4 regions of the Streptomyces sp. NPDC091272 genome follow, and region 1 is predicted to be linked to each of the others. Evidence: riboswitches for the same ligand, from Rfam matches in the RefSeq annotation. Region 1 holds a riboswitch; each other region holds the start of a gene.

Region 1 (7,127 bases):
CCACGCCCGGCGCACCGAACGCGTCCTGGCGGCCGCGCACACCGTTCCCCTCGAACGAGGATGGAGCGAGAAGGAGTTCGCGGGACTGGCGTCGTTCGTCGCGGACGGCCGCGTCGCCGAGGTCCACGAGCACGGGGACCGCGCCCAGGTCGCCGCCCACTTCGCCTTCGGCCACCTGCTGCGCGACGAGTGGCACCACCCCGGCGCCCGGACCGCCCACCCGCGAGGGTGCCTGCTGGTCCGCGCCGCCGTCGACCTGGCCATGTGCGGGGTGGAAGGCCCGGTCTCGGAGAGCCTGTTGGCACGGCTGAGTGAGGGTCACGCTGCCGGGTCAGAGGGCCCGGCGGGCGAGTCGTACGGGGAGGCCTTCGCCTGGGCGGGCGCGGAGCGCTTCTCCATCCCGGGGTTCGGCCTGCTCGTCAGGGGCCGGCGGCAGGGTTCATGGAAGGCGCACGGGGCGGTGGTGGCGGGCGAGTGGCCGGTCCTCCACGAGGTGTGGGACCGGGTCCGGCACGAGACGCGGGACGACCCCGACGTCGACAGCGAGGCCCTGACGCGGGCCTACTGCGAGACACTGCGGCCCCGCGCGGAGGCCGGCGAGACGTCTGCCATGGTGCGACTCGGCCGCGCGGTCCCCGAGCGCACCGAGGCCCTCGCCTGGTACCGCAGGGCGGCCGACGCCGGAAGCATCGAGGCCGCGGCCGAGCTGGGCGTACTGCTCACCGAGTCGCCCGGCAGCGAGCAGGAGGCGATCAAGTACCTGGAGACCGCGGCCACCGCGGGACACCTCCCGTCCGCCCGCGCCCTCGGCGGCTTCCTCCGCGACTGGTCCGACCGCTGGCTCGGCGTCGCCGCCGCGACGGAGAGTGACGGTACGGAGCAGCCCCAGCCGCCCTCCGCCGAGCCTCCGGGAGGACCGGCGGGGGAGGCGACGGAAGATCCCGTCCCCGGCGCGGACGGCTTCCGCATCGACCTCGGCCACGCCCCGCCAGCCTGGTACCCGCAGGCACCCGACCCGGTCGAGTTCCATATCGACTACGCGCCGCCCGCCTGGTACCTGCGCAACAGCGCCTCCCCGCCCGAGGACCGCGGTCCCACCTCCGCCCCGGGCTCCGGTTAACGTCACAGCGTGACCGATTCCCGCGCCCCCGAACTCTTCACCTGGGAGTTCGCCACCGATCCCTACCCCGCCTACGCCTGGCTCCGGGAGCACGCCCCCGTGCACCGCACCACGCTGCCCAGCGGTGTCGAGGCCTGGCTCGTCACCCGGTACGGGGACGCCAAGCAGGCCCTCGCCGACCAGCGGCTCAGCAAGAATCCGGCGAACCACGCCGGGTCCTCGCACGCCAAGGGCAAGACCGGCATCCCGGGCGAGCGCAGTGCCGACCTGATGACGCATCTGCTGAACATCGACCCGCCGGACCACACCCGGCTGCGGCGGCTGGTGTCCAAGGCGTTCACGCCCCGTACGGTCGCCGAGTTCGCGCCGCGCGTGCAGGAGCTGACCGACCGGCTGATCGACGGCTTCGACGGGCGGGGGAGCGCGGACCTCATCCACGAGTTCGCCTTCCCGCTCCCCATCTACGCGATCTGCGAACTGCTCGGTGTGCCGCGCGAGGACCAGGACGACTTCCGCGACTGGGCCGGCATGATGATCCGGCACGGCGGCGGGCCGCGCGGCGGAGTGGCACGCTCCGTCAAGAAGATGCGGGCCTACCTCGCGGAGCTGATCCACCGCAAGCGCGAGGATCTGGGCAACGACCTCATCTCCAACCTGATCCGGGCCGGCGACCACGGCGAGCACCTCACGGAGAACGAGGCAGCGGCGATGGCCTTCATCCTGCTGTTCGCGGGTTTCGAAACCACCGTCAATCTGATCGGCAACGGGGTCTACGCGCTCCTGCGCAACCCCGGCCAGCGGGCCCGTCTCCAGCAGGCCCTCGCCGAGGGCGACGATTCCCTGCTCGCCACCGGTGTCGAGGAACTCCTGCGCTACGACGGCCCGGTCGAGCTCGCCACCTGGCGGTACGCCACCGAGGAGCTGACCCTGGGGGGTGCGGACATCGCCGTCGGTGACCCCGTGCTCGTCGTGCTCGCGGCGGCCGACCGGGACCCCGAGCGGTTCCACGATCCGGACACCCTCGATCTCAGCCGTCGGGACAACCAGCACCTGGGCTACGGGCACGGCATCCACTACTGCCTCGGTGCGCCGCTGGCCCGGCTTGAGGCGAGGACCGCGCTCGCGACCCTGCTGACCCGGCTTCCTGACCTGGAACTCGCGGGAGATCCTGCCGATTTGCGGTGGCGTGGCGGGCTCATCATGCGTGGACTGCGCACCTTGCCGGTCGAGTTCGGGGAAGCCGTACCGGTGCCGGTGACTGACGGCTCATCAGTGATGTGACCTTCGCGTGATCTGCACTGCACCGACTTGTGACGGGTGTTCGACTGCGGCTACGTTCACGGGCGACCCGGCAGTTACGACCTGAGGCCCGGTCACCGTCAGCTGAAAGGCAACCGCATGCGCTCCGGGAACGGTAAACACCGCCGCCCGCGTCAGGCACCCGCTCTCGTCGTCGCGGCCGGGGTGACCGGATCCGCACTCGCGATTCCGCTCCTGGGCGCCACCAGCGCCGGTGCGGTCGAGTCGAACACGTGGGACCGGGTCGCTGAGTGCGAGAGCGGTGGCATGTGGAGTGCCGACCTCGGCAACGGCTATTACGGCGGGCTCCAGTTCTCCCAGGAGCAGTGGGACCGGTTCGGTGGCGGTGCGTACGCCCCGCGGCCCGACCTGGCCAGCCGTTCGCAGCAGATCAAGATCGCCGAGAAGGTGTTCGCGGCCCAGGGCCCGAAGGCCTGGCCGAGCTGTTCCGTCGTCTCCGGGCTCACCCCCGGCGGCGGCTCCGGTTCCGGTTCCGGTTCGGGCGGTGTGGACGCCGCCGACCCCGGTACGGACACCCAGGCGCCGGCCACGCCCCCGGCGGGCTCCGTGAAGCCGGACCCCGGCGCGCCGGCCCATCGCGACACCCCGCGCGCGGACAGGAGTGGTGACGCCGACGCCGGGGCCACCACTGCCACCCCGGGCGCCCCCGTGGGCGGGCAGCCCACCGAGCCGGCGGCCGGCTCCAGCATCGGGCCCAGCGACGGGCCCGGCGCCGCGCAGCCGCCCGCCGGTACCGCCACGCCAGAAGCCACGCCCGGTACCGCCACGCCCGGTACGCAGGACCCGGGTGCACAGGGTTCCGGTGCCGCCTCCCCGGACGCGACCGCGACACCCGACGCCTCCGCCACCACCGACCCCTCGGCCACCGGCCAGGGCAAGCACCGCGGCGGGCCGGCGCCCGAGAACTCCGCGCCCGTATCGGACAATTCGTCCGGTAGTGGTGAGGGGGAGGAGCGGGAGACGGGTCGTCATGCCTCCCGTGGCGGCGACAAGGGCGGCGAGGCGCCCGCGCCCGGCGACTACACCGTCCGGCCCGGCGACAACCTCTGGCACATCGCCGACGAGGCCGAGGTGCCCGGTGGCTGGCCGGCGCTCTACGAGGCCAACCGCAAGGCCGTGGGCGACGATCCCGACCTCATCAAGCCTGGCCAGAGCCTCGATCTGAGTGAGAAGCAGGCCGTAAACCCGGGTAGTTAGAGGCCTTATGTCCGGTTCTGCGCAAGTGAGACATGAGTCTCTCTGCCCCAACTGGCGTGTCCCTGCCCGATGGTCCCGTTGTGTCCCCTCTGACCTGCGTAAACAACAGTGCAGTGGGGGCAAGTAGGGGTCGAATGTCCCCGATGTGCCTCTTTGAACATCGGGGACACCTGTGATTACGGTCGTCCTCGCTCGCCACCGGTGAGCACCGGAGCCCGTCACGCCGAATCCTGCCGGCGGGTCCCGGGAGCAGTCGTCGCGTAAGCGCCGTAGGCAGGAGCGGGGGACCCAAGGTAAGTGCCGGGCCCGGACGTTGAGAGACGTGTGGGAACGGCTTGGGGTGAAGCCGACGAAACGGAACGACGCAGCGATGCGGCGGTCCGGACCGGAGGCCGGGCGAACTCACAGCCCGAACCCGACAGCTCACCTCGAAGGCGTCGGTGAGGGGATTTCCATGTCGCTTTTCAGCAAGGGCAAGCACCGCCGTTCGTCCAAGGCCACCCGGGTCGTCACTCTCGCGGGTGTCGCCGGCGTCGCGGTCGCCGCTCCGCTGATGGGGGCCTCGTCGGCCTCCGCCGCCTCCGTCGACACCTGGGACGCTGTCGCCCAGTGCGAGTCCGGCGGCAACTGGTCCATCAACACGGGCAACGGCTACTACGGTGGCCTGCAGTTTACCAACTCCTCCTGGGCCGCCGCCGGTGGTACCCAGTACGCGCCGCGCGCCGACCAGGCCACCAAGAGCCAGCAGATCGCGGCGGCCGAGAAGCTGCTCGACATCCAGGGCCCGGGTGCCTGGGCCTGCGCGGGCGCCGGCAACCTCAGCAACGACGGTGTCGACCCGGGCGTCAGCACCGGCTCCGACGACGCCCCGAAGCAGGAGTCCGCTCCCAAGCAGGAGTCGGCTCCCCAGCAGGAGCAGCGCTCCGAGGCGCCCGCCGCCTCCCGCAGCGAGCACCGCTCGGTGCCCAAGGTCGAGTCCAAGGCCGGCGGCCCGATCAAGAAGGGTGACGGCGAGTACAAGGTCAAGTCCGGCGACACCCTCTCGAAGATCGCCGAGGCCAAGCACGTCAAGGGTGGCTGGCAGCACATCGCGGACCTGAATGAGGACGTCGTCTCCGACGCCGACCTCATCTTCCCGGGTCAGCAGCTCCACCTGAGCTGACCCCGCGGGGATCCCGGCGGCCCACCCCCGCCCGGTTCCCGCCCCGTGGGGCGGACGGCCCACCCCCGTCCGCCCCGCACACCGGACCCCGGCCGGGCGCGACTTCCCCCCAGTACGCGCCGGGCCGGGGCCCTTTTGTGTCCACGTCCCCTCATATGTGCAGAGTCCCGTGCGACGCATGGTGACGAGGTCCGTGACACATGGCGACGGCCGTTGGGCTGTTCGTCCTGTATTACAGGCATTCGGGCATCTTTTCGTCCCAGCGGGCGGTCGATCGGCCGGTTGATGCCTCCGGGCCGGTTAGGCTCATGTCGCAAGGCCGAAAGCGACCCTGCACGTGCGCCCGTCCATCGGGCGCGCCCCTCAGCGTCACATCCCATAAGGAGATGCTCGTGCCGTCCATCGACGTCGTCGTAGCCCGGGAAATCCTGGACTCCCGAGGCAACCCCACGGTCGAGGTCGAGGTCGGCCTCGACGACGGCAGCACCGGTCGTGCTGCTGTTCCGTCCGGCGCCTCGACCGGTGCCTTCGAAGCCATCGAGCTTCGTGACGGGGACCCGAACCGTTACATGGGCAAGGGTGTCGAGAAGGCCGTCCTCGCCGTCATCGAGCAGATCGGCCCGGAGCTCGTCGGCTACGACGCGACCGAGCAGCGCCTGATCGACCAGGCGATGTTCGACCTCGACGCCACCGAGAACAAGGGCTCCCTCGGCGCCAACGCCATCCTGGGTGTCTCCCTCGCCGTCGCGCACGCCGCGTCCGAGGCCTCGGACCTGCCGCTGTTCCGCTACCTCGGCGGCCCGAACGCGCACCTGCTGCCCGTCCCGATGATGAACATCCTCAACGGTGGGTCGCACGCCGACTCCAACGTCGACATCCAGGAGTTCATGATCGCTCCGATCGGCGCGGAGTCCTTCTCCGAGGCCCTTCGCTGGGGCGCCGAGGTCTACCACACCCTCAAGAAGGTGCTGAAGACCAAGGGCCTGTCCACCGGCCTGGGCGACGAGGGCGGCTTCGCCCCGAACCTGGAGTCCAACCGCGCCGCGCTCGACCTCATCGTCGAGGCCATCACGCAGGCCGGTTACATCCCCGGCGAGCAGATCGCGCTCGCCCTCGACGTCGCCGCCTCCGAGTTCTACAAGGACGGCAAGTACGAGTTCGAGGGCGCGTCCCGCTCGGCAGCCGAGATGACCGAGTACTACGAGGAGCTCGTCTCGGCGTACCCGATGGTCTCCATCGAGGACCCGCTGTACGAGGACGACTGGGCCGGCTGGCAGGTCCTCACCGAGAAGCTGGGCGCCAAGGTCCAGATCGTCGGCGACGACCTCTTCGTCACCAACCCGGAGCGCCTGGCCCGCGGCATCGAGGAGAACTCCGCGAACGCCCTGCTCGTCAAGGTCAACCAGATCGGCTCGCTCACTGAGACGCTGGACGCCGTCGAGCTGGCCCAGCGCAACGGCTTCAAGTGCATGATGAGCCACCGCAGCGGTGAGACCGAGGACGTCACCATCGCCGACCTCGCGGTCGCGGTGAACTGCGGACAGATCAAGACCGGCGCCCCGGCCCGCTCGGACCGCGTCGCCAAGTACAACCAGCTGCTGCGCATCGAGGAGATCCTCGACGACGCCGCGGTGTACGCCGGCCGCTCGGCGTTCCCCCGCTTCAAGGGCTGATCACCCCCGGGGTCCGCCCAGGACCCTCCCAGGTGCCAGCTTCCGTTCGTCCCCGTACCCGGCCTTGTACCGTGTGCGGGGACGTCGGTGCGTAACGGGGAGGCGGGAGACAGATGGCCGGGAAGGGTGCGGGCAACCGCGACCGGTTCTCCACCACGACCAGGCTGCGGTTGCTCGGCGAGCAGACCGCCGCCCGGGTCTACCGCTCCCAGACCCGCCGCCAGGCCCGCCGCTCCCGGCTCACCGGCCGGGCCGCGCTGCTGGTCCTGGTGGTCTGCACGCTGGTGGTAGCCCTCGCGTACCCGATACGGAGTTACTTCTCGCAGGCCACCGAGATCTCCGACCAGGAGCAGGCCAGGGACCAGGCCGAGCAGCGCGTGGAGCAGCTCCGCGACGCGAAGGCCAGGCTCCAGGACGACGCGTACATCGTGCGGCTGTCCCGCGAGCACCTGCACTACGTGCGGCCGGGCGAGACCGGCTTCACGATGTACGACCCGGACGCGTCCGGCACGGGCCCGCGCGGCGACGGGGACGAGGCGGCCGACCGGCCCTGGTACTCCCAGGTCTGGGGCGGCGTCGACGAGGCCGACCGGCGCGATCCGTAGCAGACGCAGAACACAGCGACACACGACAGAAGGCACGCATGGACACCCCG
Region 2 (7,127 bases), on a different contig from region 1:
CGCCGGGTCGGCTCCGAACGCCGCGGTCCTCAGCCCGCGCAGCTTCTCGCGCAACGGCTTCTGCGGGGAATCCGCACTGGTCACGGCACCTCCAAAGGGATCGGCTTCCTTCCATTATGGGCACCGCGTCCGACAGCGCGGGAACGGGGCCGTTACGGGACGCCGCACACTACGAGGCGCATACCGGGAGAGAGGAGCAGACCGCATACTGAGGCGCGTCGGGGGATTCGTGGCACGGAGAGGGGAACGCGGTGTCGCAGCAGGGGCAGCAGGGGCAGCAGCAGGACGGTCCGGCCGAGGAGGGCGCGTCCGGGGGGAGCGCTGCCGGGGAGAGTCCGTACGACGTGCTGGTGATCGGCGGCAGCGGGGTCGACACAGTGGTGCGCGTGGACTCGCTGCCGGTACCCCTCGCGGACTCGGTCGGGGTGGCCCCCATCAGCGAGTGGCCGGGGCACACCGGCGGCAACGTGGCGCTCGGCTGCCAGGCGCTGGGGCTCGGCGTGAAGTTCCTGGACGTCATCGGCGACGACTGGATCGGCGGCCAGGTCAGGGAGCGGCTGGCGAAGGGGGGCGTGGACTTCGAGCCGCTGATCTCGCCAGCGGGCACCCGTCGCGCCGTGAACCTGGTGGACGCGTCGGGCCGGCGGATGTCGTTCTACGACGCCCGCGACCCATCGGATCTGCGGATGCCCGCCGACTTCGTCCTGCCGCACGTGCGCCGCGCCCGGCACGTGCACGTCACGATCATGGGGTTTGCCCGCCACCTCCTGGACGACCTGGTGGCGCGGCAGGTGCCGCTCTCCACCGACCTGCACGACTGGGACGGGCTCGCCGAGCACCACCGCGCCTTCGCGCTCCGCGCCGACCTGGTGTTCCTGAGCGCGGCCGGGGCGGGGACGCGGATCGGCGACGTGATGCGGGAGATCCTTCGCGAGGGCCGGGCCGAGGCGGTCGTGGCGACCGCGGGTGCGGGCGGTTCGTACCTGCTGACCCGTGACGGCGGCAGCACCCCGCGGCCGGTGCCCGCGAGTGTCCCGCCCGGACCTGTGGTGGACTCCAACGGCGCCGGCGACGCCTATGTCTCCGGATTCCTGTACGGGCGCCTGGCCGGACGCAGCCTTGAGGAGTGCGCCAGGCTCGGCGCGCTGGCCGGTGCGTACGCCTGCACGGTCGCGGGCAACACGTCCCTGATCTGCGAGGACGAACTGCTCGCGGGGGCAGGCGACCCGTCGGCCTGAGCACGGCAGGCCGGAACCGCCGTCAGAGCGGCAGCAGGTCGGGCCGCTTGGCCGCCACGTGGTCGCCGGAGCTCTCGCCGCGCAGCCTTCGGCCGATCCACGGCACCAGGTGCTCGCGGGCCCAGTCGATGTTGTCCCGGCGCGCCTCGACCCTGCGGCGCGGCGCCATAGGCGGCCACGGCTGGTCGGGGTCGGCCGGGATGTCCAGGCCGAGTACCTGACCGGCCCGCAGCGCCACCCGGGTGTGCCCCTCGGCCGACAGGTGCAACCGGTCGGAGTCCCAGGCGCGCCGGTCCTGCACGGACCGCAGCGACCACAGGTCCAGGACCGGGCAGCCGTAGCGGTCCGCGATGGAGCGTACGTGCGCCGAGTAGATGGCGGCCTTGCCACGCATGTGGCGCAGTACGGGGACGCCGCGGGTGTCGAACCCGGTGGTGACCATGACCGTGCCGACGGCCGAGGTCAGGTCGGCGACGGCCTTCTCGAACCGCTCGGCGACGTCGTCGGGGTCGCTGCCCGGCCGGATGATGTCGTTGCCGCCCGCGCAGAAGCTGACCAGGTCGGGGGCCAGCTGCCTGGCCCGCGGGACCTGCTCGGCCACGATCTGGTCGAGGAGCTTGCCGCGGACGGCGAGGTTCGCGTAACGGAAGGTGTGCTCGGGTACCCGGTCGTCGAGGAGGACGGCCAGCCGGTCGGCCCAGCCGGTGAACGCGCCGCCGGGACCGGGGTCGCCGACCCCTTCGGTGAAGCTGTCCCCGATCGCCGCGTACGACCCGATGGTGCCTGCGTTGAATGATCTCGAATCGTCTGCCACGTCGACACATCCTCCACTTCGGCAAGTGACCTACGCCACCGTAGGGAGGGGTTGACGGTGGGTGAGATATGCCACCGGTCAAGATTCATTCAACTCGGAATACATGATCCGCACCGCGCGGACGGACCTCGCCCCGCACCCGGGGACGGTACGCGGACGGACCTCGCCCCCGCACCGGGGGACGGTACGGGGGCGAGGGGGGCGTGCGTGCGCCGGACGGGCCGGTGGTGGGGGGACGCACTTACGCGGGGCGGCCCGGGGCCGCCCGTGGGCGTGCGGTCAGAGCGACACGCCGTGGCCGCGCAGGTAGGCCAGCGGGTCGACGTCCGAGCCGTAGCCGGGACCGGTGCGGATCTCGAAGTGCAGGTGCGGTCCGGTGGAATTGCCGGTCGAGCCGGAGTAGCCGATCTGCTGGCCGCCGGAGACGCTCTGACCGGAGCGGACGTTCAGCGCGGACAGGTGTCCGTACTGCGAGTAGCGGCCGTCGGAGTGCTGGATGACGATCTCGTTGCCGTACGCGCCGCCCCAGCCCGCGGAGACGACGGTGCCCGCACCGACGGCCTGGACCGGGGTGCCCGAGGAGGCGCGGAAGTCGACACCGGTGTGGTAACCGCTGGACCAGCTGCCGCCGAAGGCGCGGTACGGGGTGGAGACGCCGGCCTGGACGGGCGCGGTGAAGCCGGAACCGGAGCTCTGCTTGCGCTCGACGGGAGCGGAACTCTGCTTGCGCTCCTCGGTCCGCTTCTCGGTGCGCTGCTCCGTGCGCTGCTCGACGCGCTTCTCGGTGCGCTCGGCCTGCTGGCGCGGCGCGGGCGCCGTGGCCTTCGTCCCGTGCGCGGCGTCGCGGGAGTCACCCGACCCCGCGGGCGCCTTGCCACCGAGGGTGAGCTTCATGCCGGGAAGGATCAGCGACGGGTCCTCGCCGACGACCGACTCGTTGTCCGTGTACAGCTTCTGCCAGCCGCCGCGCACGCTCTCCGCCGCGGCGATCTTCGACAGGTTGTCGCCGGTGACCACGGAGTACGTGCGGTTGCCGGTCTTCTTGGCGTCGGCCTGCGGCGCGGCGGCCGGGAGGTGGGCCGTCCGCTGCTGGGGCAGCTGCTTGAGCAGTGCCTTCTGCGGCTGGGCGACGGGAGCGGCGCCCTTGTCGGCCGCGTGCGCGCCGGTGGCTCCGATCAGCGGGAGCGCCAGTGCGGCGCCGCCCGTACCCGCGGCGACGAAGCCACGGGTGAGCGTGGAGCTGGACTTGGGGCGGCGGTGCTTACCCTTTGCAGGCATGACGGATTCCTCTCCGGCGCCTGCGAGGTGAGCTGTCGGGTTCGGGCTGGAGATGCCCGGCCGCACTCCCTGAGGAGTACGGCTTCACCCCGAGCCGGACCGGCGGACGAGCGCTTCCGGTTCCGGCGTACTACCTGGGTCCCCCGCTCCTGCCACACGAAGAAGTCATGGGTGCGGATTCCGAGCGGTGGCAGGATTCGGCGGTCCACCCGGATTGACGGTGACCGTAAGCGAGTGCGGACCTTCCGAACAAGCCGTTCTCTTCTTCTCCTTTCCCTCGGCACTCCTTCTTCACGGCTCTCCCTGTGATCCATTTCCGTCACTGCCGTCATCAGCCGCCCCTGGCCTGCCATTTGACGGCCCGTGGGACCAGGGCCACCGCTCCGTATGATTCTGCTCACTCCGCCCCGTACCGGGGCAACTTGGGTGCCTAAGGCACCTATTTCGGCGGGTCATGTCGTATCGTCTGTCCGTGCCGCCGTCGGCACTCTCCGGGCCGGCGTACGACCGTGTGAGGAGCACTCGTGACGCAGCAGGTATCGCCGTCGGCCGAGCCCGACCTGGCAGGAGTACGGAACTGCCGGGACGTGGGCGGCCTGCCGACCGAGGACGGTCGCACGGTGCGGCACGGACGGCTCTTCCGCAGCGGCCACCTGGCGCACGCCACCGCCGAGGACGCGGCGTTCCTGCGTTCACTGGGGCTTCACACCGTCTTCGACTTCCGCAATGCCGCGGACCAGGCGATGGAGGGGCCCGACATCGAGCTCGCCGGGGTGCGGAACGTGAACATCCCGCTCAGCGACCCGGCGGACGGCGCCGAGTTCTGGCGGATGGTGCGTGACGGCAACATCGACCAGCTGCGCGAGATCCTCGACGACGGCAAGGCCGCCGCCCGCATGAGCGGTTCGTACCGGCGGATGATCCTGGACCGCACGGCGGACCACAGCCGGGTCCTGCACGCCCTCGCCGAGGACAGCGTGCCCGCCCTGATGCACTGTGCGGCCGGCAAGGACCGGGCGGGCCTGGCGGTCGTGGTGACCCTCCTGGCGGTCGGCGTCGAGCGGGAGGCGATAGTCGCGGACTACGTCAAGTCGAACGACCCGCACCGCCGCTACAAGGTGCGCCGCAGCAGCAGCTCCCCGGAGGCGACGAACGAGGAGGTGATGGTTCTGCTCGCACCGCTCTTCGACGCCCGCGCCGACTACCTGGAGGCGGCCTTCGCCGCCATCGCGGACACGTGGGGCGACACCGAGACCTACCTGACGCAGGGCCTGAAGCTCACGCCGCAGACCCGCGAGGCACTGCGCGAGCGGCTCACCGCATAGCCCGCCCCTCCGGAACACGACCCGCCCCGCCCTGCCCGGGACACGACCCGCCCCCGGCCCTCCGGAACACAACTCGCCCCCGCCCCGCCGGGACACGGCGGCAAGCGGCCTCGCCCCGCCCTGCCGGGGCACGGCGCCGAGCGGCCCCGGCCGCCGTCCGAACCGCCTCAGCCCTTGCCCCCGAGGGTGAACAGCAGATAGACGAAGGCCGCGAAGACGTGGCCCACCGCGACGTACAGGAAGACCCGCAGCACCAGCCCGCGCGGCGCCCGGTCCTCGACGAAACCGAGCACACCGGGCCGGCCCGCCCCGTCGTTCCAGTCGGCCTTGCGGCCGGCGTCGTGCCTCTCGTCGCGGGCCGCCTCCTGTGCGGCCCGCGCGATCGCGGCCATCGCGGCGGTCTGGGACTCGCTGAGCTCCGGCATCTCATGACTCCTGGGGCAGGCAGAGCCCGGCGGCGGCGCTCTGCATCAGTGTGTGTACGAACAGCAGTTCGGCACCGGCCGACGTCACCGCGGTGATCCGGTGCGGGGTGAGCGAGTCGAAGTGGGCGCTGTCCCCCTCGTCCAGGAGGTGGACGCTCTCTCCCAGGACGAGCCGCAGCCGCCCTTCGAGGACGTACAGCCACTCCTCCCCCGGGTGTACGCGCACCAGATCGCTCTGCGCGGCGTGCGGCACGTGCACGCGCAGCGTCTGCATGGCCCGCCCGGGGCCCCCCGCCTGCCGGTAGGTCCAGCCGTCGGCCTCGACGGCGGTCATGTCTCCGGCGCGCAGTACGGCGTCCCGGTCACCGGGGCTCTCGCCCAGCAGGGCCGAGACGGTCGTACCGTAGACACGGGCGAGCGCCAGCAGCATCGGCAGCGAAGGCTGGCGTCTGCCGGTCTCCAGCCGGGACAGGTGCGCGGGCGAGAGCCCGGCCCGCCGGGCCGCGGCCTCCAGCGTGAGGCCGCTGCGGCGACGGAGTTCGCGCAGGTGGGGAGCGACCGCAGGCAGCTCGTCCGGAGAATTGCCCGAGCCGTCGGCCGCGTCTTCCAGGCGTGGCGTCATGCGTCCATTGACGCAGATGGTTTACCCCCGAGGCAAACTTCTTGCCTCAGAGGCAAAAACACATCAATCGGCCTCGCGCCCGCGCCCCGTCTGCTAGCGGTTCGCAACCGCCTGCTTCACCAGCGTCCTGCCGAAGTCCCACATCAGGCCGCCTCCGCTGTGCGCGTCGTCCATCACCGCGGTGAAGGCGTCGACGAACCGGTCGACCTCCTTCTCCCCCACCGTCAGCGGCGGGATCAGTTTGATCACTTCGAGGTGGTCGCCGGACACCTGGGTGAGGATGCGGTGCTTCTGGAGCAGCGGCACCACGACCATCTGGGCGAAGAGGCCCTTGCGGGCGGCCTGGAGCATGGTCCAGCGGCCGCGCAGCTTGAGGGACTGCGGACGGCCGAACTCGATGCCGATCATGAGCCCGCGCCCCCGCACGTCGTGCAGCAGCTCGTACCTGTCGATCAGCGCCGCCAGCCTGGTCCTCAGCAACTCACCGGTCCGCCGGGCGTTCGCGACGATCTGCTCGTCCTCCATCACCGACAGCACCGCGAGCCCGGCCGCCATCGCCTGTGCGTTGGAGCCGAAGCTGGCCGAGTGGACGAGCACCCGGTCCATCGACGAGTAGACCTTCTTGAAGATCCAGTCCTTGCCGAGGGTCGCCCCGACCGGTACGTATCCGCCCGACAGTGCCTTCGCGACGCACAGCAGGTCCGGCTCGACGCCCTCCTCGTGCTGGTACGCGTAGAAGTCCCCGGTCCGCCCCAGGCCGGTCTGCACCTCGTCGGCGATCAGCAGCGCCTTGTGCCGGTGCAGCAGCTCCTGGGCGGCCCGCAGGAATCCGGGCGGGCTCATCTGCACCCCCTTGCCCTGGATCGGCTCCACGACGAAGCCCGCGACGTCGCCGCGCCGCAACTCCCTTTCCAGAGCCTCCAGATCGCCCATCGCGATCGCCGTGTCGGGGAGCAGGGGAGCGAAGCCGTCCCGGAATCCGCTCTCGCCGTTGACCGAGAGCGCCCCGGTGGTCAGCCCGTGGAAGGCGTGCGCGCAGTACAGGATCCGTGGCCGGCCGGTCGCGTAGCGGGCGAACTTCAGGGCGGTCTCCACCGCCTCGGCCCCGCTGTTGCCGAAGAACACCCGGTCCAGGTGCGGACTGTGCGCGAGGAGCTTCTCCGCGAGCAGTCCGGGCAGCGGCTGGCAGTCGAAACGGGTCAGGTCCGCGAGCGAGGCGTCGAGCACGTCGTGCAGGGCCTTGCGTACGACGGGGTGGTGGCGGCCGAGCCCCATCACCCCGAACCCGGCCAGCATGTCCAGGTAGTCGTTGCCCTCGGCGTCCCAGAAGTACGCACCCTCGGCCCGCTCGTAGACCCGGTCGAAGCCGATGGTGTGCAGCATCCGCGGCAGTTGGTGATTGAGGTACCGGGTGTGCAGCTCGTA
Region 3 (7,127 bases), on a different contig from region 1:
CTGCTCGGTCTGCTGCTCGCGATGGGCATGCACTCCCTGTGGAACGGCTCGGCGTCATTCGGGCCGCTCGCCTTCTACGGGGTGTACGGGCTGTTCATGGTTCCTGCCTTCGCCTTCCTGACCTGGCTGGCGATCTGGACCAGGCAGCGGGAACTGCGACTGCTGTCGGCCGAGTTGCCCGCGTACGCGGGTGCGGGCTGGCTGGACCCGGCGGAGCCGCTCGCCCTGTCCTCGATGCGGGCCCGCTCACTGGCCAGGGGGTACGCGGCCAGGACGTACGGGCCAGGGGCCGCCAAGGCCGTCGCCGACTACGAGCAGGCGGCGACGGCGCTGGCCTTCCTGCGGTACCGGGCGCGGCGCGGGGCCGCGACCCCGGAGCTGGCCGCGGAGTTCACCGCCCGCGAGCGTGACCTGCTGGACCGACTCTGGCGGGGCAAACGGATCGCGGGCCCCGCCCTGGTGTACGCGGCCCAGGTCACCGGCCGAATACGGCTGCTGCCCCCGCCGTACCACCCCGCGTACGCGGCCACCTACAACCCGTACAAGAGCTACTAGCGCCGACACGGCCCCGTCAGTGGGCAGCAGTCGTGCGCCCGTCAGGCGGAAGCGCTGGTGAGCTTCGTCAGCTCGGCGTCCGTCAGGGTCACGTCCGCCACCGCGAGGAGCGCGGGCAGCTGCTCGACCGTACGGGCACTGGCGATCGGCGCCACCACGGTCGGCCGGGCGGCCAGCCAGGCCAGTGCCACGGTCGCGACCTCGGCGCCGTGCGCCCCGGCCACCTCGTCGAGCGCGGTGAGGACCTTGCGGCCGCGCTCGGTCTCCAGGTGCTTGGCCGCGCCCTCGGCGCGCGCACTCTGCACCTCGCCGCCGTCCGCACGGTACTTGCCGGTCAGGAAGCCCGAGGCGAGCGCGAAGTACGGCACGGCCGCGAGACCGGCCTGCGAGGCGACCTCCTGGAGCTCGCCCTCGTAGGTGTCGCGCGAGACGAGGTTGTAGTGCGGCTGGAGCGCGGTGTACTTCGCCAGTCCCTCACGCTCGGCGAGGTCCAGCGACTCGCGCAGCCGGTCGGGGGAGATGTTGGAGGCGGCCACGGCCCGCACCTTGCCGTCCCGGACGAGCTGGTCGAGTGCGCCGACGATCTCCTCGACGGGCACGGAGGGGTCGTCGAAGTGGGTGTAGTAGAGGTCGATGTGATCGGTGCGCAGCCGCTGCAGCGACTCGTCGGCCGCGGCCTTGATGTTGGCGGCGGAGAGCCCCTTGTACGAGGGGTGGGCGCCGACCTTCGTGGCGATGACGACGTCGTCGCGGTTGCCGCGTGACGTCAGCCAGTCGCCAAGGACGCGCTCGGACTCGCCGCCCTCGTTGCCCGGGACCCAGGCGGAGTAGGAGTCGGCGGTGTCGATGAAGTTGCCGCCGCCCGCGGTGTACGCGTCGAGCACGGCGAAGGACCGGTCACGGTCGGCGGTCCACCCGAAGACGTTGCCGCCGAGGGCGAGGGGGAAGACATCGAGGCCGGAATTGCCCAGCGGGCGCAGGTGAGAGGTCATAACTGGATCAACCACCCGGCCCGCCGGAGCTATTCCGTGCATCACCCATCGATTCCGAAGGGCCGCCGGTCCCTCAGACCGTCGGCCCCACACCGTCAGGTGCTCGGACCTCCGGTCCCTCGGACCGGACGTCCCTCAGACCGTCAGGCCCTTGCCGCGCAGCCAGGCTGCGGGGTCGATGCCGTCGCCGCCGGGCGTGTGCACCTCAAGGTGCAGATGCGGGCCGGTGACGTTGCCGGTGGCGCCGACGTTGCCGATGGTCTGCCCGGTCGAGACCTCGCCGCCCGCCGTGACGTTCATCTGCGAGAGGTGGCAGTACCAGATCTCGGTGCCGTCATCGAGTTCCAGCACGATCCGGTAGCCGTACGAGCCCGAGTAGCCCGCGGACTTGATCGTCCCGCCGTGCACGGCCTTGGCGGGCGTGCCCGTCGGGGCGGCGAAGTCGAGACCGGTGTGGTGCCCGGAGGACCACATCGAACCGGACTGTCCGAAGGTGGAGGTGAGGGTGTACGAGGAGGTGGGCAGCGAGTAGCTGGCGGCCAGCTTGGCGAGCCGCTCGGCCTCAGCCTTCGCCTCGGCCTCCGCCTTGGCCTTCGCCGCTGCCTTCGCCTCGGCCTCGCGCTTCGCCTGTTCGGCCTTCTCCGCCTTGGCGTCTGCCTGGGCCCGCTGCTTCTTGGCCTCGGCCTCGGCGTCCTTGACCGCCTGCTCACGGGCGGCCTCGTGCGCGGCCTCGTCGGCGACGGACCGCTGCTGCTCGGCCTGGTTGAGGATCCGGGCCCGCAGGCTCTCGCCCGCACCGGGGGTCTGCCCGGCAGCCGGAGCGGCCGGGTCCGGGGCCGGAACGGAGGCCGTCACCGAAGCCGTGGCGGACCCGACGTCGGCGCCGGTCCCCGAATCCGGGACCAGCGCCCCCACGCCCGGCAGCGACTCGGCGTCCGGCAGCGAGTCCGCGAGCGACTCCAGGGAGTCGGTGAGCTGGTCGGGCAGCGAGATGGAGACGGCCGGCTTCTCCTGGGCGGTGGCGATCCCGCCGGCGCCGACGGCGGCGATGACGCCGACTCCGAGCACCGTGGAGCTACGGGCCAGGGAGCCGCGCTGCTTGGCGACGCGGTGCTTGCCACGGACCGGAACGAGAGAGTCCTCGGTGGGGTTCCACTCCTCGGCCGAGGCGGCGGGAGCACCGAAGGAGCCCGCGGGGAACGCAGCTTTGGCGGGGAACGCGTCCCCGCCGGAGAATCCGTCACCCGCAGCGAACGCGTCGGCCGGTCCGTCGAACTTCGCGAAGCCGTCGGCTGGGCCGCTCATCGGGCCGTCCGTGTCGCTCGGGACGCCGTACGCCTCGTACGAAAAAGCGGGGGCCGCGAACGCGGGGGCCGCGGAGGGGGCCGAGAGAGCGGGGACCGGGGGTATGGGGGCAGGCCTGTTGGACGCCACTGGGGCGCGCTCCTTTCCTTCCTTCTCGCCTACCGGGTTAGCTGACGGGTTCGGAGCAGGAAGGTCTCCTACGGGCCAGGTTCGACCCGATTCACCCCAATTGGTGGTTCCCCGGTTTCCACATGGAATTCGGCGCACGCGCACGGCGCCGTCTCTGACGACGGCTGGGACGACCGCGCTGCGTTATCGAACGTTAATAGACACACAAGTGGAATTCCAAGCCGATCCAAGTGATCGTTAACGCCGCGCAGGCGGTCATGGCCGGTGCATACAGCTGGATATGACAGCAAATCAGGACGACACAGCAGCCCCTCGCTTCACCCGGTTCCCGACCCGCAAACCCTCCGTACCTGATAGATCGTCAATTGTTACGCGGAGGGCTCCCCCACCGGCACAGCCGGTAACGACCCGTGGCCCCCGTGTACACCGGCACCCACCCAGCGCTCACGGACGCTCAAGGGCGCTTCACGATCTCCACGGTCCGCCGCGGCTCCGACTGCCCCACCCCGGGGCGGCCCACCGCGAGCAGTGCCATGTCGTCCGTCTGCTTGCCGCCCGTGTGCACCCGCACGTCACTGGTCAGCGCGTCCAGCACGGCGTCGGGCCCGGGAAAGAGCGAGTGCCGCAGCCGGACCGCCGGGTCGTAGAAGACCCCTTCCGCGTTCCGGGCCTCGGAGAGGCCGTCAGTGTAGAAGACAAGGGTCGAACCCTCGGGGTAACGGAACTCCCGCGCCCGGTCCGGCCAGGACCCCAGCTCCCCCATCCCCAGCGGCAGCGCGAACTCCGTGGGTTGCAGCACGTCCAGCGCACCGTCCGCGTACAGCAGCAACGGCTCGGGGTGCCCGCGGTTCACCAGCCGTACGATCCCGGCGCCGCGCGGAATCTCGGCGAGCACCGCCGTCGTGAACCCCTCCAGCGCGTCCAGCCCTTCCCTGCGCCGCCCCTCGCGCGCCAGCGCCCGCTCCAGCCGCTGGGCGACGCCCTCCAGACAGCTCTCCGTCTCGGCCACCTCCCGGAAGGCGCCCACCACCACCGCGACCGCCTCGACGGCCTCCAGCCCCTTGCCCCGTACATCCCCCACGACCAGCCGCACCCCGTACGCGGTGTCCTGCACGGCGAACAGATCGCCCCCGATGAATGCGTCAGCCTCGGCCGCCTTGTAGCGGGCGGCCACCTCCAGCCCGCCGATCCTGGCCGGCGGGGTGGGCACGACGGCCCGCTGCGCCGCCTCCGCGATGACCCGCGCCGACGCCAGCTGCCGGTCGCTCTTGCGTACCACTCTGTTGATCAGGATCGCGAGCACGGACACCGTCAGCACGGTCAGCAGCTCGGTGAGGCCGACCACGGTGGTCAGCGCGTCGTTGGCGATCCGCAGCCCCAGCACGGCGAGCACGGAGGCACACGCGGTCAGCGCGGTGTTGGTCAGCGAGAAGAAGGGTGCGGCCACCAGGGGGGCCGCGGCGAACAGCGGCGAGGAGGTGAAGTTGGACGGCGTGAGCGCGTCGTAGAGGAGACCGCCCGCAATCATCAGCGCGGGCAGCGCCCGCACGAACCGCCGCGTCTTCCTGCCACGCCCGCCGCCCGCGGGACCGGCGCCGCCCCGGCCCCCGGCCCAGCCCCTCGCTCCGGCGCCGCCGCTCTCCCGCCCGTACCCCACCACCGTCAGTTCTCCTGCCCAGGTCCGCACCGGGTGCGGACGGTACCGCTCCCCACCCAGGCTGGCCGGAGCCGCGCCGTACGGCGAATCGGCATCGGCCAAGTGGGGGACGGAAGCCCGGTCCCTACCCACGACGACCCAACGCGGAAGGCCCGGAACTCTTTCGAGTTCCGGGCCTTCCGTGTGCACTACTTCTTCAGTAGCGGGGACAGGATTTGAACCTGCGACCTCTGGGTTATGAGCCCAGCGAGCTACCGAGCTGCTCCACCCCGCGTCGGTAAACACAACCCTACGCCATCCGGACAGCCCCGCCGACCACCCAGGCCACGGACCGCTCGCCCGCCAGCCGCCCCGCCCGCAAACGAAGGAGCGCCCCGACCGGTGTGAACCGGCCGGGGCGCTCCCCCGCACGTCGCGGGCGTGAGCCCGCCACTTCGTCCTGTAGGCCATGTCGGACTCGAACCGACAACCAACGGATTAAAAGTCCGCTGCTCTGCCAATTGAGCTAATGGCCCCCGGCAGGACTCCCAAGAGCATAGCTGCCCCGTCCGTGACAGCCGATCGGGTATCCGCGGAAACCTGGCCGGCGCCGTCGTGAGGGCGTGCCGCGTGCCCCGTGCGGTCGTGCTGCGTGGGCCCCGTGAGGGCGTGGCGTGCGGGCCTGCGCGGGTGCGGGAAAGGGCCCGCTCCTGGGGAGCGGGCCCTTTCCGGTGCTGCACGTTCAGGCTGGATCAGCCGTTGCGCTTCCAGCGGGGCTTGTCGTCGCGGCGGCCGAAGGAGCCGGTGCCGGTGCCGGTGGAGCTGCCGCGGTGGTCACCGCCGCGGAAGCCGCCGCCGGAGGACGGACGGTCGCCGCCACGGAAGCCGCCCGAGGGGCGCTCGTCACGACGGTCACGGTTGAACGGACGGTCGCTGCCGCCGGAGCGGAAGCCGCCGCCGGTGGGACGGTCGCCGCGGTCGTCACGACGGAAGCCGCCGGAGGCCGGACGGTCGCTGCGGTCGTCGCGACGGAAGCCGCCGGACGCCGGACGGTCGTTGCGGTCGTTGCCGCGGTAGCCGGTGGCCGCCGGGCGGTCGCTGCCGCTGCGCTCGCCGCCACGGAAACCACCGGACGGACGGTCGTCGCGGCGGAAGCCGCCACGGTCGCCACCGCGGTCGTCACGACGGTCGTTGCCGCGGAAACCGCCGGAGGGACGGTCGTCGCGACGGAAGCCGCCCGACGCGGGACGGTCGTTGCGGTCGCCGCCACGGTAGCCACCGGACGGACGGTCGTTGCGGTCGCCACCGCGGAAGCCACCACGGTCACCGCCGCGGTCGTCACGGCGGTCGCCGCCACGGAACCCGCCGCGGTCGCCGCCGCGGTCGTTGTTGCCGCGGTAGCCGCCACGGTCGTCACGGCGCTCGAAGTTGCCCCGGTCGTCGCGGCGCTGGCGCTGCTCCTCCGCTGCCTTGGCAGCGGCGGCGGCAGCGGCCTGGGCCTCTTCCTGGGCCTCGGCCTCGGCGGCGGCTGCGGCCTCGGCCACTGCTGCCTCCGGGTCCTCGCCACGCTCACGGGCGGCGCGGGCGACCAGGCGGTCGGCCTCCTCGCGCAGCTCGGTGGCGCGGCGCTGGATGCGCTCCAGCTCCTTGGCGAGCTCCTTGGCCTCACGCTCGGCCTGCTTGGCCGAGTTGGTCGCGGAGTCGGCCTGGACCTCGGTCAGCGAGCGGGCGCCGGTGATCTCGGCGACCTCCGGGTCGAACGCGCCCGAGCCGCCGACGATGTGGCGCGAGGCGTCGACGCCCGCGTCCTCCATCAGCCGGAAGATCTGGCGGCGCTGGTGCGGCAGGGAGAGGGAGACCACGACGCCCGACTTGCCGGCGCGGGCGGTGCGGCCCGAGCGGTGCAGGTAGTCCTTGTGGTCGCCGGCCGGGTCCACGTTCAGGACCAGGTCGATGCCGTCGACGTGGATGCCGCGGGCGGCGACGTCGGTGGCGACCAGGGCGTTGACGTAGCCCTTCTTGAAGTCTTCCAGGACGCGGGTACGGGCGCCCTGGGTCATGCCGCCGTGCAGGGCGTCGGCCTTGACGCCCGAGTCCTGGAGCTGCTCGGCGATACGGTCGGCGCCCAGCTGCGTACGGACGAAGATGATCGTGCGGCCCTTGCGGGCGGCGATCGCGGCCGTGACCGGCGCCTTGTCCTTCGGCTTCACGACGAGGACGTGGTGGGTCATGGTCGAGACGTTGCCCTGCGCGCTGTCGACCTCGTGCGTGACGGGGTTGGTCAGGTAGCGCTTGACCAGGGTGGAGATCTCGTTCTCCATCGTGGCGGAGAAGAGCATCCGCTGGCCGCCGCCGGGGATCTGGTCGAGCAGCTCGGTGACCTCGGGCAGGAAGCCCAGGTCCGACATCTGGTCGGCCTCGTCGAGGACGGCGATCTGGACGTTCTCCAGGGAGGCCGCGCCACGGTTCAGCAGGTCGCGCAGGCGGCCCGGGGTGGCGACGAGGACGTC
Region 4 (7,127 bases), on a different contig from region 1:
GTCAGGGCCTGCGGGGACGCGGGTGTTCCGGTGTGCGGCGGGCGGGTTTCCGGTTGCCGGGGAGCACTCGCCCGCGAGGGGTCCTGCGGAGTGTTCCTGTGTGGGGCCGTGCTCGTCGCCGCGGCCAGGGCCTCCGCGAGCTCGCCCATCTCCACGTGGACCACCGCGACCGGCTTCGCCGGGGACGTCGCCGCGGCCTCGCGCAATGCCGTCGCCAGTACCTCGCCGTCGCCGGACTCCGTCGTTCCGCTCTCGCCGACCCAGGGGATCGCCGTCACGACGACCGCGTCGCACGACGGGTCCGCGAGCGCGGCGGACAGCGCCTGACGGAAGTCCGCCGGGGTGGCGCCCGTCGTGAGGTCGTGCGGCGGGAGCGGACGCAGCCCTTCCGCGATGCACGCGTCGTACGTGAGGAGGCCGAGCGACTCGGAGTTGCCGAGAATCGCGGTACGCGGACCGCCCGGCAGCGGCTGCCCGGTCAGCATCAGGCCGGCGTCGACGAGCTCCGTGACGGTGTCCACGCGCACGACTCCCGCCTGCCGGAACAGCGCGGAGACAGTGGCATCCGGAATTCGCGCCACCGGTACCGCGTGCCCCGGTGGCGTACTCCCGCTGTGGCGGGCGCCCTTGACCACCACGACCGGCTTCACGGCGGCGGTGCGGCGGGCCAGGCGGGTGAACTTGCGCGGGTTGCCGATGGATTCCAGGTAGAGCAGGACCGCGTCGGTGTCCGGGTCCTCGTAGCAGTACTGGAGGAAGTCGTTCCCCGAGACGTCGGCGCGGTTCCCGGCCGAGATGAACGCGGAGACCCCCGCGCCGCGCCGGTGCAGGCCGGACAGGAGCGCGATGCCGATGGCGCCCGACTGGGCGAACAGGCCGATCCGCCCACGTTCGGGGGACCGCGGCGCCAGAGATGCGTTGAGGCGTACGAGGTCGGAGGTGTTGATGATGCCGAACGCGTTGGGACCGATGATCCGCATCCCGTACGAGCGGGCCTGCCGTACCAACTCCCGCTGCCGCTCCCGTCCCTCGGCGCCGCTCTCGGCGTACCCGGCGGCCAGCACCACGAGTCCCTGGACGCCGCTCTCGCCGCAGTCCGCGACGACCTCCGGCACCTGCGCCGCGGGCACCACGACCACCGCGAGGTCCACGGGGGCGCCGATCTCCGCGACGCGGCGGTAGGCCGGGACGCCGTCCAACTCCTCGGTACCCGGGGGGAGCGCCGCGTTCACCGCGTAGGTACGGCCGGTGAACCCCGTGGCGACGAGGTTGCGCAGAACGCTGCGGCCCACGGACTGCGCGGAGCGCCCCGCACCGACGACCACGACGGAGCCCGGCGACAGCAGCCGCTGCACGGAACGTGCCTCGGCGCGGTGCTCACGCGCCCGCTGCACGGCGAGGGAGCGGTCGGTGGGCTCCAGGTCGAACTCCAGGTGGACGACGCCGTCCTCGAAGGAGCGCTGCTGCTGGTAGCCGGCGTCCGTGAAGACTTTGATCATCTTGGAGTTGGCGGGCAGCACCTCGGCGACGAAGCGGCGGATGCCACGCTCCCGGGCGACGGCCCCGATGTGTTCGAGGAGGGCCGAGGCGACCCCGCGCCCCTGGTGGGCGTCCTGCACGAGGAAGGCGACCTCGGCCAGGTCGGCGTCGGGTCCCGAGGCGGGCAGTCCTTGGGCGTTGATGCGGTCGAAGCGCACGGTGGCGATGAACTCGCCGCCGACGGTGACCGCGAGACCGACCCGGTCGACGTAGTCGTGGTGGGTGAAGCGGTGCACGTCCTTGGCGGACAGCCGGGGGTAGGGCGCGAAGAAGCGGTAGTACTTCGACTCGTCGGAGACCTGCTCGTAGAAGCTGACGAGACGGTCGGCGTCCTCGGTGGTGATGGGCCGGATCCGCGCGGTCCCGCCGTCGCGGAGCACGACGTCGGCCTCCCAGTGGCCGGGGTAGGCGTGGTCCTGGTCCCGCTTCACCTGATCCGCACCGTCCGCAGCCATGGCCATGGGGGCAGCCTACGACTCGCGGGCCCTCGGGGAGCGGGGCAGTCTGGTCCTGTCCGGCGGGACTTTTGCCGGGCAGAGCAGCCCGCACCACATGAGAGACTGGTCTAGACAACCGTTAGAACATGAAGGGCAACACCATGGTTGAGCGCCGCGTCACCGTCGGCTGGGCCGAGGGCCTGCACGCCCGCCCCGCCTCCATCTTCGTCCGCGCCGTCACGGCGACCGGCGTCCCCGTCACCATCGCCAAGGCGGGCGGCAACCCGGTCAACGCCGCGTCGATGCTGGCGCTGCTGGGCCTGGGTGCGCAGGGCGGCGAGGAGATCGTTCTCGCTTCCGAGGCCGAAGGTGCGGACGCGGCTCTGGACCGTCTCGCGAAGCTGGTCGCCGAGGGCCTGGACGAGCTCCCCGAGACCGTCTGACCTTCTCGGGCCCCATTGGGCCGCGCCCGTACGGGCGAATTCTGCAGCGGAAGCCGCGGCACCCAGAATTCGGGGGCCGCGGCTTCTTTGCTGTCCCAGGGAATTGGGTGGGGGGCGCGGTTGCGTCCTGGGGAAAGTGGATTACGAAGATGTATGCGTGCCCGGAAATGTACGGAAGTCCTGTATACGGCCCTGTTGTTAAATCCGGCCGCCCGCCACGTTGACGGCATGTTGCGGAATCCTCATGCGGTACGAGGCCGTCGTCCGTTCCGCGTGCCGCGCGGTCAGCGCCCTGGCCCGGTCCGCGTCGCGCCTAACCACCGCGTCGACGATCGCACCGCGCTCCGCCCATGTCTCGGCGGGACGGGCCGCCCGTTCCGCCACGTACATCCAGGCGATCTTGTGCTGCAACTGGGTCAGCAGGGTGATGAGGCCGGGGCTGGCGGACGCCTGGGCGAGAGTCTCGTGGAACCAGCCGGTGAGGGCTCCCAGGTCCTCGCCCTCCGCCCGCCCGGCCCGCTCCTGCCCCAGCCTGACCAGCCCGCGGAGCACCTTGAGGTGCGCCTCCGTCCGCCGAACAGCCGCACGCGCCGCACCCAGCGGCTCCAGCAGCGCACGCATCTCCAGCAGGTCCCCGGCCTCCTGCGCGGTCGGCTCCGCGACGCAGGCGCCCGCGTGCCTGCGCAGGGTCACGAAGCCCTCGGCCTGGAGGGTGCGCAGCGCCTCGCGGACCGGGACGCGCGAGACGCCGTACCGGCGGGCCAGGACTTCCTCGGTGAGCCGGCTGCCCCGTGGCAGGACGCCGGACACGATGTCGTCGCGGATCGCCCTGCACACCGAATGCGCGGGAATGCGCATGACCCGACCTCCGTCTGCCCGCCGAAGCAATTCGTCAACCGCATTGCAACGTACGGGAATTACGGCGGAGTTGTCATGACGTCACGGAAACAATTCCGGTGCCGTCGGTGCACGCGATTTCTTCCGCCCCCTTGAGTAACCTCCGTACGCCTGGGCATGCCGAAGGCCCCGGCTCACGAGGAGCCGGGGCCTTCGGGACAATCCGCTCCCGATGGGAGCGGCAGGTTCGGTCAGACGCTGACGCCGTGGCCGCGCAGGTAGGCGACCGGGTCGATGTCCGAGCCGTACTCGGGCGAGGTACGGGCCTCGAAGTGCAGGTGCGGGCCCGTGGAGTTGCCCGTGGAGCCGGAGAGGGCTATCTGCTCGCCGGACGCGACGGACTGGCCGACGGAGACACCGATCGAGGAGAGGTGGCCGTACTGGGTGTACGAGCCGTCGTTCATCTTGATCACGATGTTGTTGCCGTACGCCCCGCCCCAGCCGGCCTCGACGACGGTGCCGGCGCCGACGGCGACGACGGAGGTGCCGGAGGCGGCGTGGAAGTCGACGCCCGAGTGGCTCCCGGAGGACCACAGCGAACCGCCGGACTGGTAGCCGGTGGAGACGTACGAGCCGGCGACGGGCAGCCGGAAGGCGTTGAGGCGCTTGCGCTCCGCCTCGCGGGCGGCGCGCTCGCGGTCCTCGCGCTCCTTCTTGGCCTTGGCCTCCGCCTTGCGCTTGGCCTCGGCCTTGCGCTCCGCCTCGGCCTTGCGCTCGGCCTCGGCCTTCTCGTAGGCCTGCTTCTGCGCGGTGGCCTGGGCCTCGACCTGGGCGGTGAGGGTCTCGGTCACGGAGTTCTCCATGACGACGGCGCGGATGGTGCCGGTGTCCTCCGCGGCCATGTCGTGCTCGGCGGCGATGGCCTGCGGGGCCAGCGTTCCGATGACACCGGTCGTGGTGAGGGCGGCGACTCCGGCGATTTTTGCGCTCTTGCGCGACAGCACGGAGGGACGCCGGTGCTTCCCGGCGGCACGGGTGAACGCCATGAAGTGGCTGTTTCCTTTCCTTCCTTCTCGCCTACCGGGTTAGCTGACGGGTTCGGAGCAGGAAGGTCTCCTACGGGCCCCACCGGCCCGATGAGGGCGATGGCGTCCGATTCACCCCAGGGACTGAGTGGGTCCCCGGCTCCCCAGGCTCGCGCCTGACGGGGACTCGGCGATGACTGCCCGGTGCCGCGGTTGCGACGCACTTCGACGGACAGCCGGACCGACGCTAAGCGGCACTTCTTTCAATCACCAAACAGACAGCCCCTTTTGTAACGGAGCCCACACGGCAGACAGGCAACCTCTCCAATAAATCGGACATAAGGGAGGACCCCGACGACCTGCCGGTCGCCGGGGCCCCTCTTGTCCTGATTTGTACGGGTTGACCGGCTGACCTTTGATCGGTCATCCGGTCAACCGGGCGCCGTCGACCGATCACCCTCAACGGTCTTCGCCGGCTGTTCTCCGTAGGCCGGTCAGCCCGTGACGACCGTGACCTCTCCGATGTCCAGTGCCCGTACGGCGTCCGCGATCCGCGCGGCGTCACCGACCAGAACCGTGACCAGCTTGTCCACCGGGAACGCGCTGACCACGGCCGCGGTCGCCTCCACGGTGCCGGTCGCGGCGAGCTTCGCGTACAGCTGCGCCTGGAAGTCGTCGGGCAGGTGCTGCTCGACCTGGTCGGCCAGGGTGGCCGCGACGGCCGAGGCCGTCTCGTACTTGAGCGGGGCGACGCCCACCAGGTTCTGCACGGCGACGTCACGCTCGGCGTCGGTGAGGCCCTCGGCCGCGAGCGTCCGCAGGACCTTCCAGAGGTCGTCCAGGGCGGGACCGGTGGACTCGGTGTCCACGGAGCCGCTGATGGCCAGCATGGCGGCCCCCGTGCCCTCCGCCGTGGAGCGCAGCACCTGGCCGAACGCGCGGACGCCGTAGGTGTAACCCTTCTCCTCGCGCAGGACGCGGTCCAGTCGCGAGGTGAGGGTGCCGCCGAGGCAGTACGTGCCGAGGACCTGGGCGGGCCAGACCCGGTCGTGCCGGTCGGCGCCGATGCGGCCGATCAGCAGCTGGGTCTGCACCGCGCCGGGGCGGTCCACGATGACCACCCGGCCGGTGTCGTCCGCGGTCACCGGCGTCGCCGGGCGCGGGGCGGCGGTGTTGCCCGTCCACTCCCCCAGCGTGTCGGCCAGGACGGCGTCCAGGTCGGTCTCGGTCAGGTCGCCGACCACCACGGCGGTGGCGGTGGCGGGCCGCACGTGCGCCTCGTAGAAGGCGCGGACGGCCGCGGAGTCGATGGCCTTGACCGTCTCCTCGGTGCCCTGGCGGGGCCGCGACATCCGCAGGTCCGCCGGGAAGAGCTCCTTGGAGAGCTGCTTGGCGGCCCGCCTGGACGGGTTGGCCGCCTCGTGCGGGAGCTCGTCGAGACGGTTGCGTACGAGGCGCTCGATCTCGGCGTCCGCGAACGCGGGGGCGCGCAGCGCGTCGGCGAGCAGCCCGAGCGCCTTGGGCAGCCGGGAGACCGGGACCTCCAGGGAGACCCGGACACCGGGGTGGTCGGCGAACGCGTCGAGGGTGGCGCCGCAGCGCTCCAGCTCGGCGGCGAACTCCTCGGCGGAGTGCTTGTCGGTGCCCTCGGTGAAGGCGCGCGACATGATCGTGGCCACGCCGTCCAGGCCCTTGGGTTCCGCCTCCAGCGGCGCCGCGAGGAAGACCTCGACGGCGACCAGCTTCTGGCCGGGGCGATCGCAGCGCAGCACGGTCAGGCCGTTGGCCAGGGCGCCGCGGTCGGGGGCCGGGAAGGCCCACGGGGTGGCGGGGCCCGCCTGCGGCTGCGGGTGGAACTGCATGTCGCTGGTCACAGCTGCGGTCTCCGTCACTGGTCCGCCCCTTCGTGCTGGTCTTCCTGTACGTCGTCGGCGGCCGTGCCGTCGGCGGACCCGGCGGCGGCCGCGAGCGGCTCGTACACCAGGGACGCGCGGTTGTCCGGGCGCAGACGCGCCTCGGCGACGGCCCTGACCTCGTCCGCCGTCACCTCCAGCACGCGTCCCACCGCGGTCAGGGCGAGCTGCGGGTCGCCGAACAGCACGGCGTACCGGCAGAGTTCGTCGGCGCGGCCCGCGACCGTACCCAGCCGGTCCAGCCACTCGCGCTCCAACTGGGCCTGGGCGCGCTCCATCTCCTCGGCCGTCGGGCCCTCGGCGGCGAACCGCGCGAGCTCCTCGTCGACGGCCACCTCGACCTGCGGGATCTCGACGCCGCCGGACGTCTTGACGTCCAGCCAGCCGAGCGAGGGGGCCCCGGAGAGGCGCAGCAGTCCGAAGCCGGCCGCCACGGCCGTCTGATCGCGTCGCACCAGTCGGTTGTGGAGTCGGGAGGACTCGCCGCCGCCGAGGATGGTGAGCGCCAGGTCGGCGGCGTCCGCCTCGCGGGTGCCGTCGCTGGGCAGCCGGTAGGCGGACATCAGCGCACGCGCCGGGACCTCCTCCTCGACGACCTCGCGCAGTTCGCCACCGATGACGTCGGGCAGCGCGCCGTCGCGCGGCGGCTGCTTGCCGTCGTGCGAGGGGATCGAGCCGAAGTACTTCTCGACCCAGGCCAGCGTCGCCTCGGGGTCGATGTCGCCGACCACGGACAGCACCGCGTTGTTGGGCGCGTAGTACGTACGGAAGAAGGCGCGGGCGTCTTCCAGCGTGGCCGCGTCCAGGTCGGCCATCGAGCCGATCGGGGTGTGGTGGTAGGGGTGGCCCTCGGGGTACATCAGGGCGGTGAGCTTCTCGAAGGCGGTGCCGTAGGGCACGTTGTCGTAACGCTGGCGGCGCTCGTTCTTGACG

What was found. A riboswitch is a leader RNA that binds a small molecule or an ion and turns the genes downstream of it on or off. The one in region 1 is predicted to bind cyclic di-AMP.
Region 2: it holds a riboswitch for cyclic di-AMP, as region 1 does, so the genes downstream of both, ACIQM4_RS03970 (peptidoglycan DD-metalloendopeptidase family protein) here and ACIQM4_RS15230 (transglycosylase family protein) in region 1, are expected to answer to the same signal.
Region 3: it holds a riboswitch for cyclic di-AMP, as region 1 does, so the genes downstream of both, ACIQM4_RS12980 (M23 family metallopeptidase) here and ACIQM4_RS15230 (transglycosylase family protein) in region 1, are expected to answer to the same signal.
Region 4: it holds a riboswitch for cyclic di-AMP, as region 1 does, so the genes downstream of both, ACIQM4_RS00420 (M23 family metallopeptidase) here and ACIQM4_RS15230 (transglycosylase family protein) in region 1, are expected to answer to the same signal.

Annotation. Positions count from the first base shown of each region.
Region 1 is NZ_JBIVVC010000004.1:477,521-484,647, forward strand. Features, by position in the region: gene ACIQM4_RS15215 (hypothetical protein) at 1-1,120, shown strand, start outside; gene ACIQM4_RS15220 (cytochrome P450) at 1,130-2,401, shown strand; gene ACIQM4_RS15225 (transglycosylase family protein) at 2,519-3,637, shown strand; cyclic di-AMP (ydaO/yuaA leader) riboswitch at 3,893-4,089, shown strand; gene ACIQM4_RS15230 (transglycosylase family protein) at 4,092-4,799, shown strand; gene eno (phosphopyruvate hydratase) at 5,186-6,472, shown strand; gene ACIQM4_RS15240 (septum formation initiator family protein) at 6,586-7,077, shown strand; gene ACIQM4_RS15245 (DUF501 domain-containing protein) at 7,116-7,127, shown strand, end outside.
Region 2 is NZ_JBIVVC010000001.1:970,609-977,735, reverse strand. Features, by position in the region: gene ACIQM4_RS03985 (MBL fold metallo-hydrolase) at 1-84, opposite strand, end outside; gene ACIQM4_RS03980 (carbohydrate kinase family protein) at 348-1,238, shown strand; gene ACIQM4_RS03975 (SGNH/GDSL hydrolase family protein) at 1,261-2,052, opposite strand; gene ACIQM4_RS03970 (peptidoglycan DD-metalloendopeptidase family protein) at 2,332-3,330, opposite strand; cyclic di-AMP (ydaO/yuaA leader) riboswitch at 3,335-3,543, opposite strand; gene ACIQM4_RS03965 (tyrosine-protein phosphatase) at 3,855-4,655, shown strand; gene ACIQM4_RS03960 (DUF6126 family protein) at 4,823-5,080, opposite strand; gene ACIQM4_RS03955 (helix-turn-helix domain-containing protein) at 5,082-5,702, opposite strand; gene ACIQM4_RS03950 (aspartate aminotransferase family protein) at 5,796-7,127, opposite strand, start outside.
Region 3 is NZ_JBIVVC010000003.1:801,877-809,003, reverse strand. Features, by position in the region: gene ACIQM4_RS12990 (PrsW family intramembrane metalloprotease) at 1-555, shown strand, start outside; gene ACIQM4_RS12985 (aldo/keto reductase) at 597-1,547, opposite strand; gene ACIQM4_RS12980 (M23 family metallopeptidase) at 1,683-2,981, opposite strand; cyclic di-AMP (ydaO/yuaA leader) riboswitch at 2,993-3,126, opposite strand; gene ACIQM4_RS12975 (PP2C family protein-serine/threonine phosphatase) at 3,436-4,740, opposite strand; tRNA gene ACIQM4_RS12970 (tRNA-Met) at 4,839-4,912, opposite strand; tRNA gene ACIQM4_RS12965 (tRNA-Lys) at 5,081-5,153, opposite strand; gene ACIQM4_RS12960 (DEAD/DEAH box helicase) at 5,370-7,127, opposite strand, start outside.
Region 4 is NZ_JBIVVC010000001.1:110,433-117,559, reverse strand. Features, by position in the region: gene ACIQM4_RS00435 (GNAT family N-acetyltransferase) at 1-2,000, opposite strand, end outside; gene ACIQM4_RS00430 (HPr family phosphocarrier protein) at 2,138-2,419, shown strand; gene ACIQM4_RS00425 (GntR family transcriptional regulator) at 2,618-3,277, opposite strand; gene ACIQM4_RS00420 (M23 family metallopeptidase) at 3,508-4,302, opposite strand; cyclic di-AMP (ydaO/yuaA leader) riboswitch at 4,316-4,484, opposite strand; gene ACIQM4_RS00415 (M16 family metallopeptidase) at 4,776-6,143, opposite strand; gene ACIQM4_RS00410 (M16 family metallopeptidase) at 6,170-7,127, opposite strand, start outside.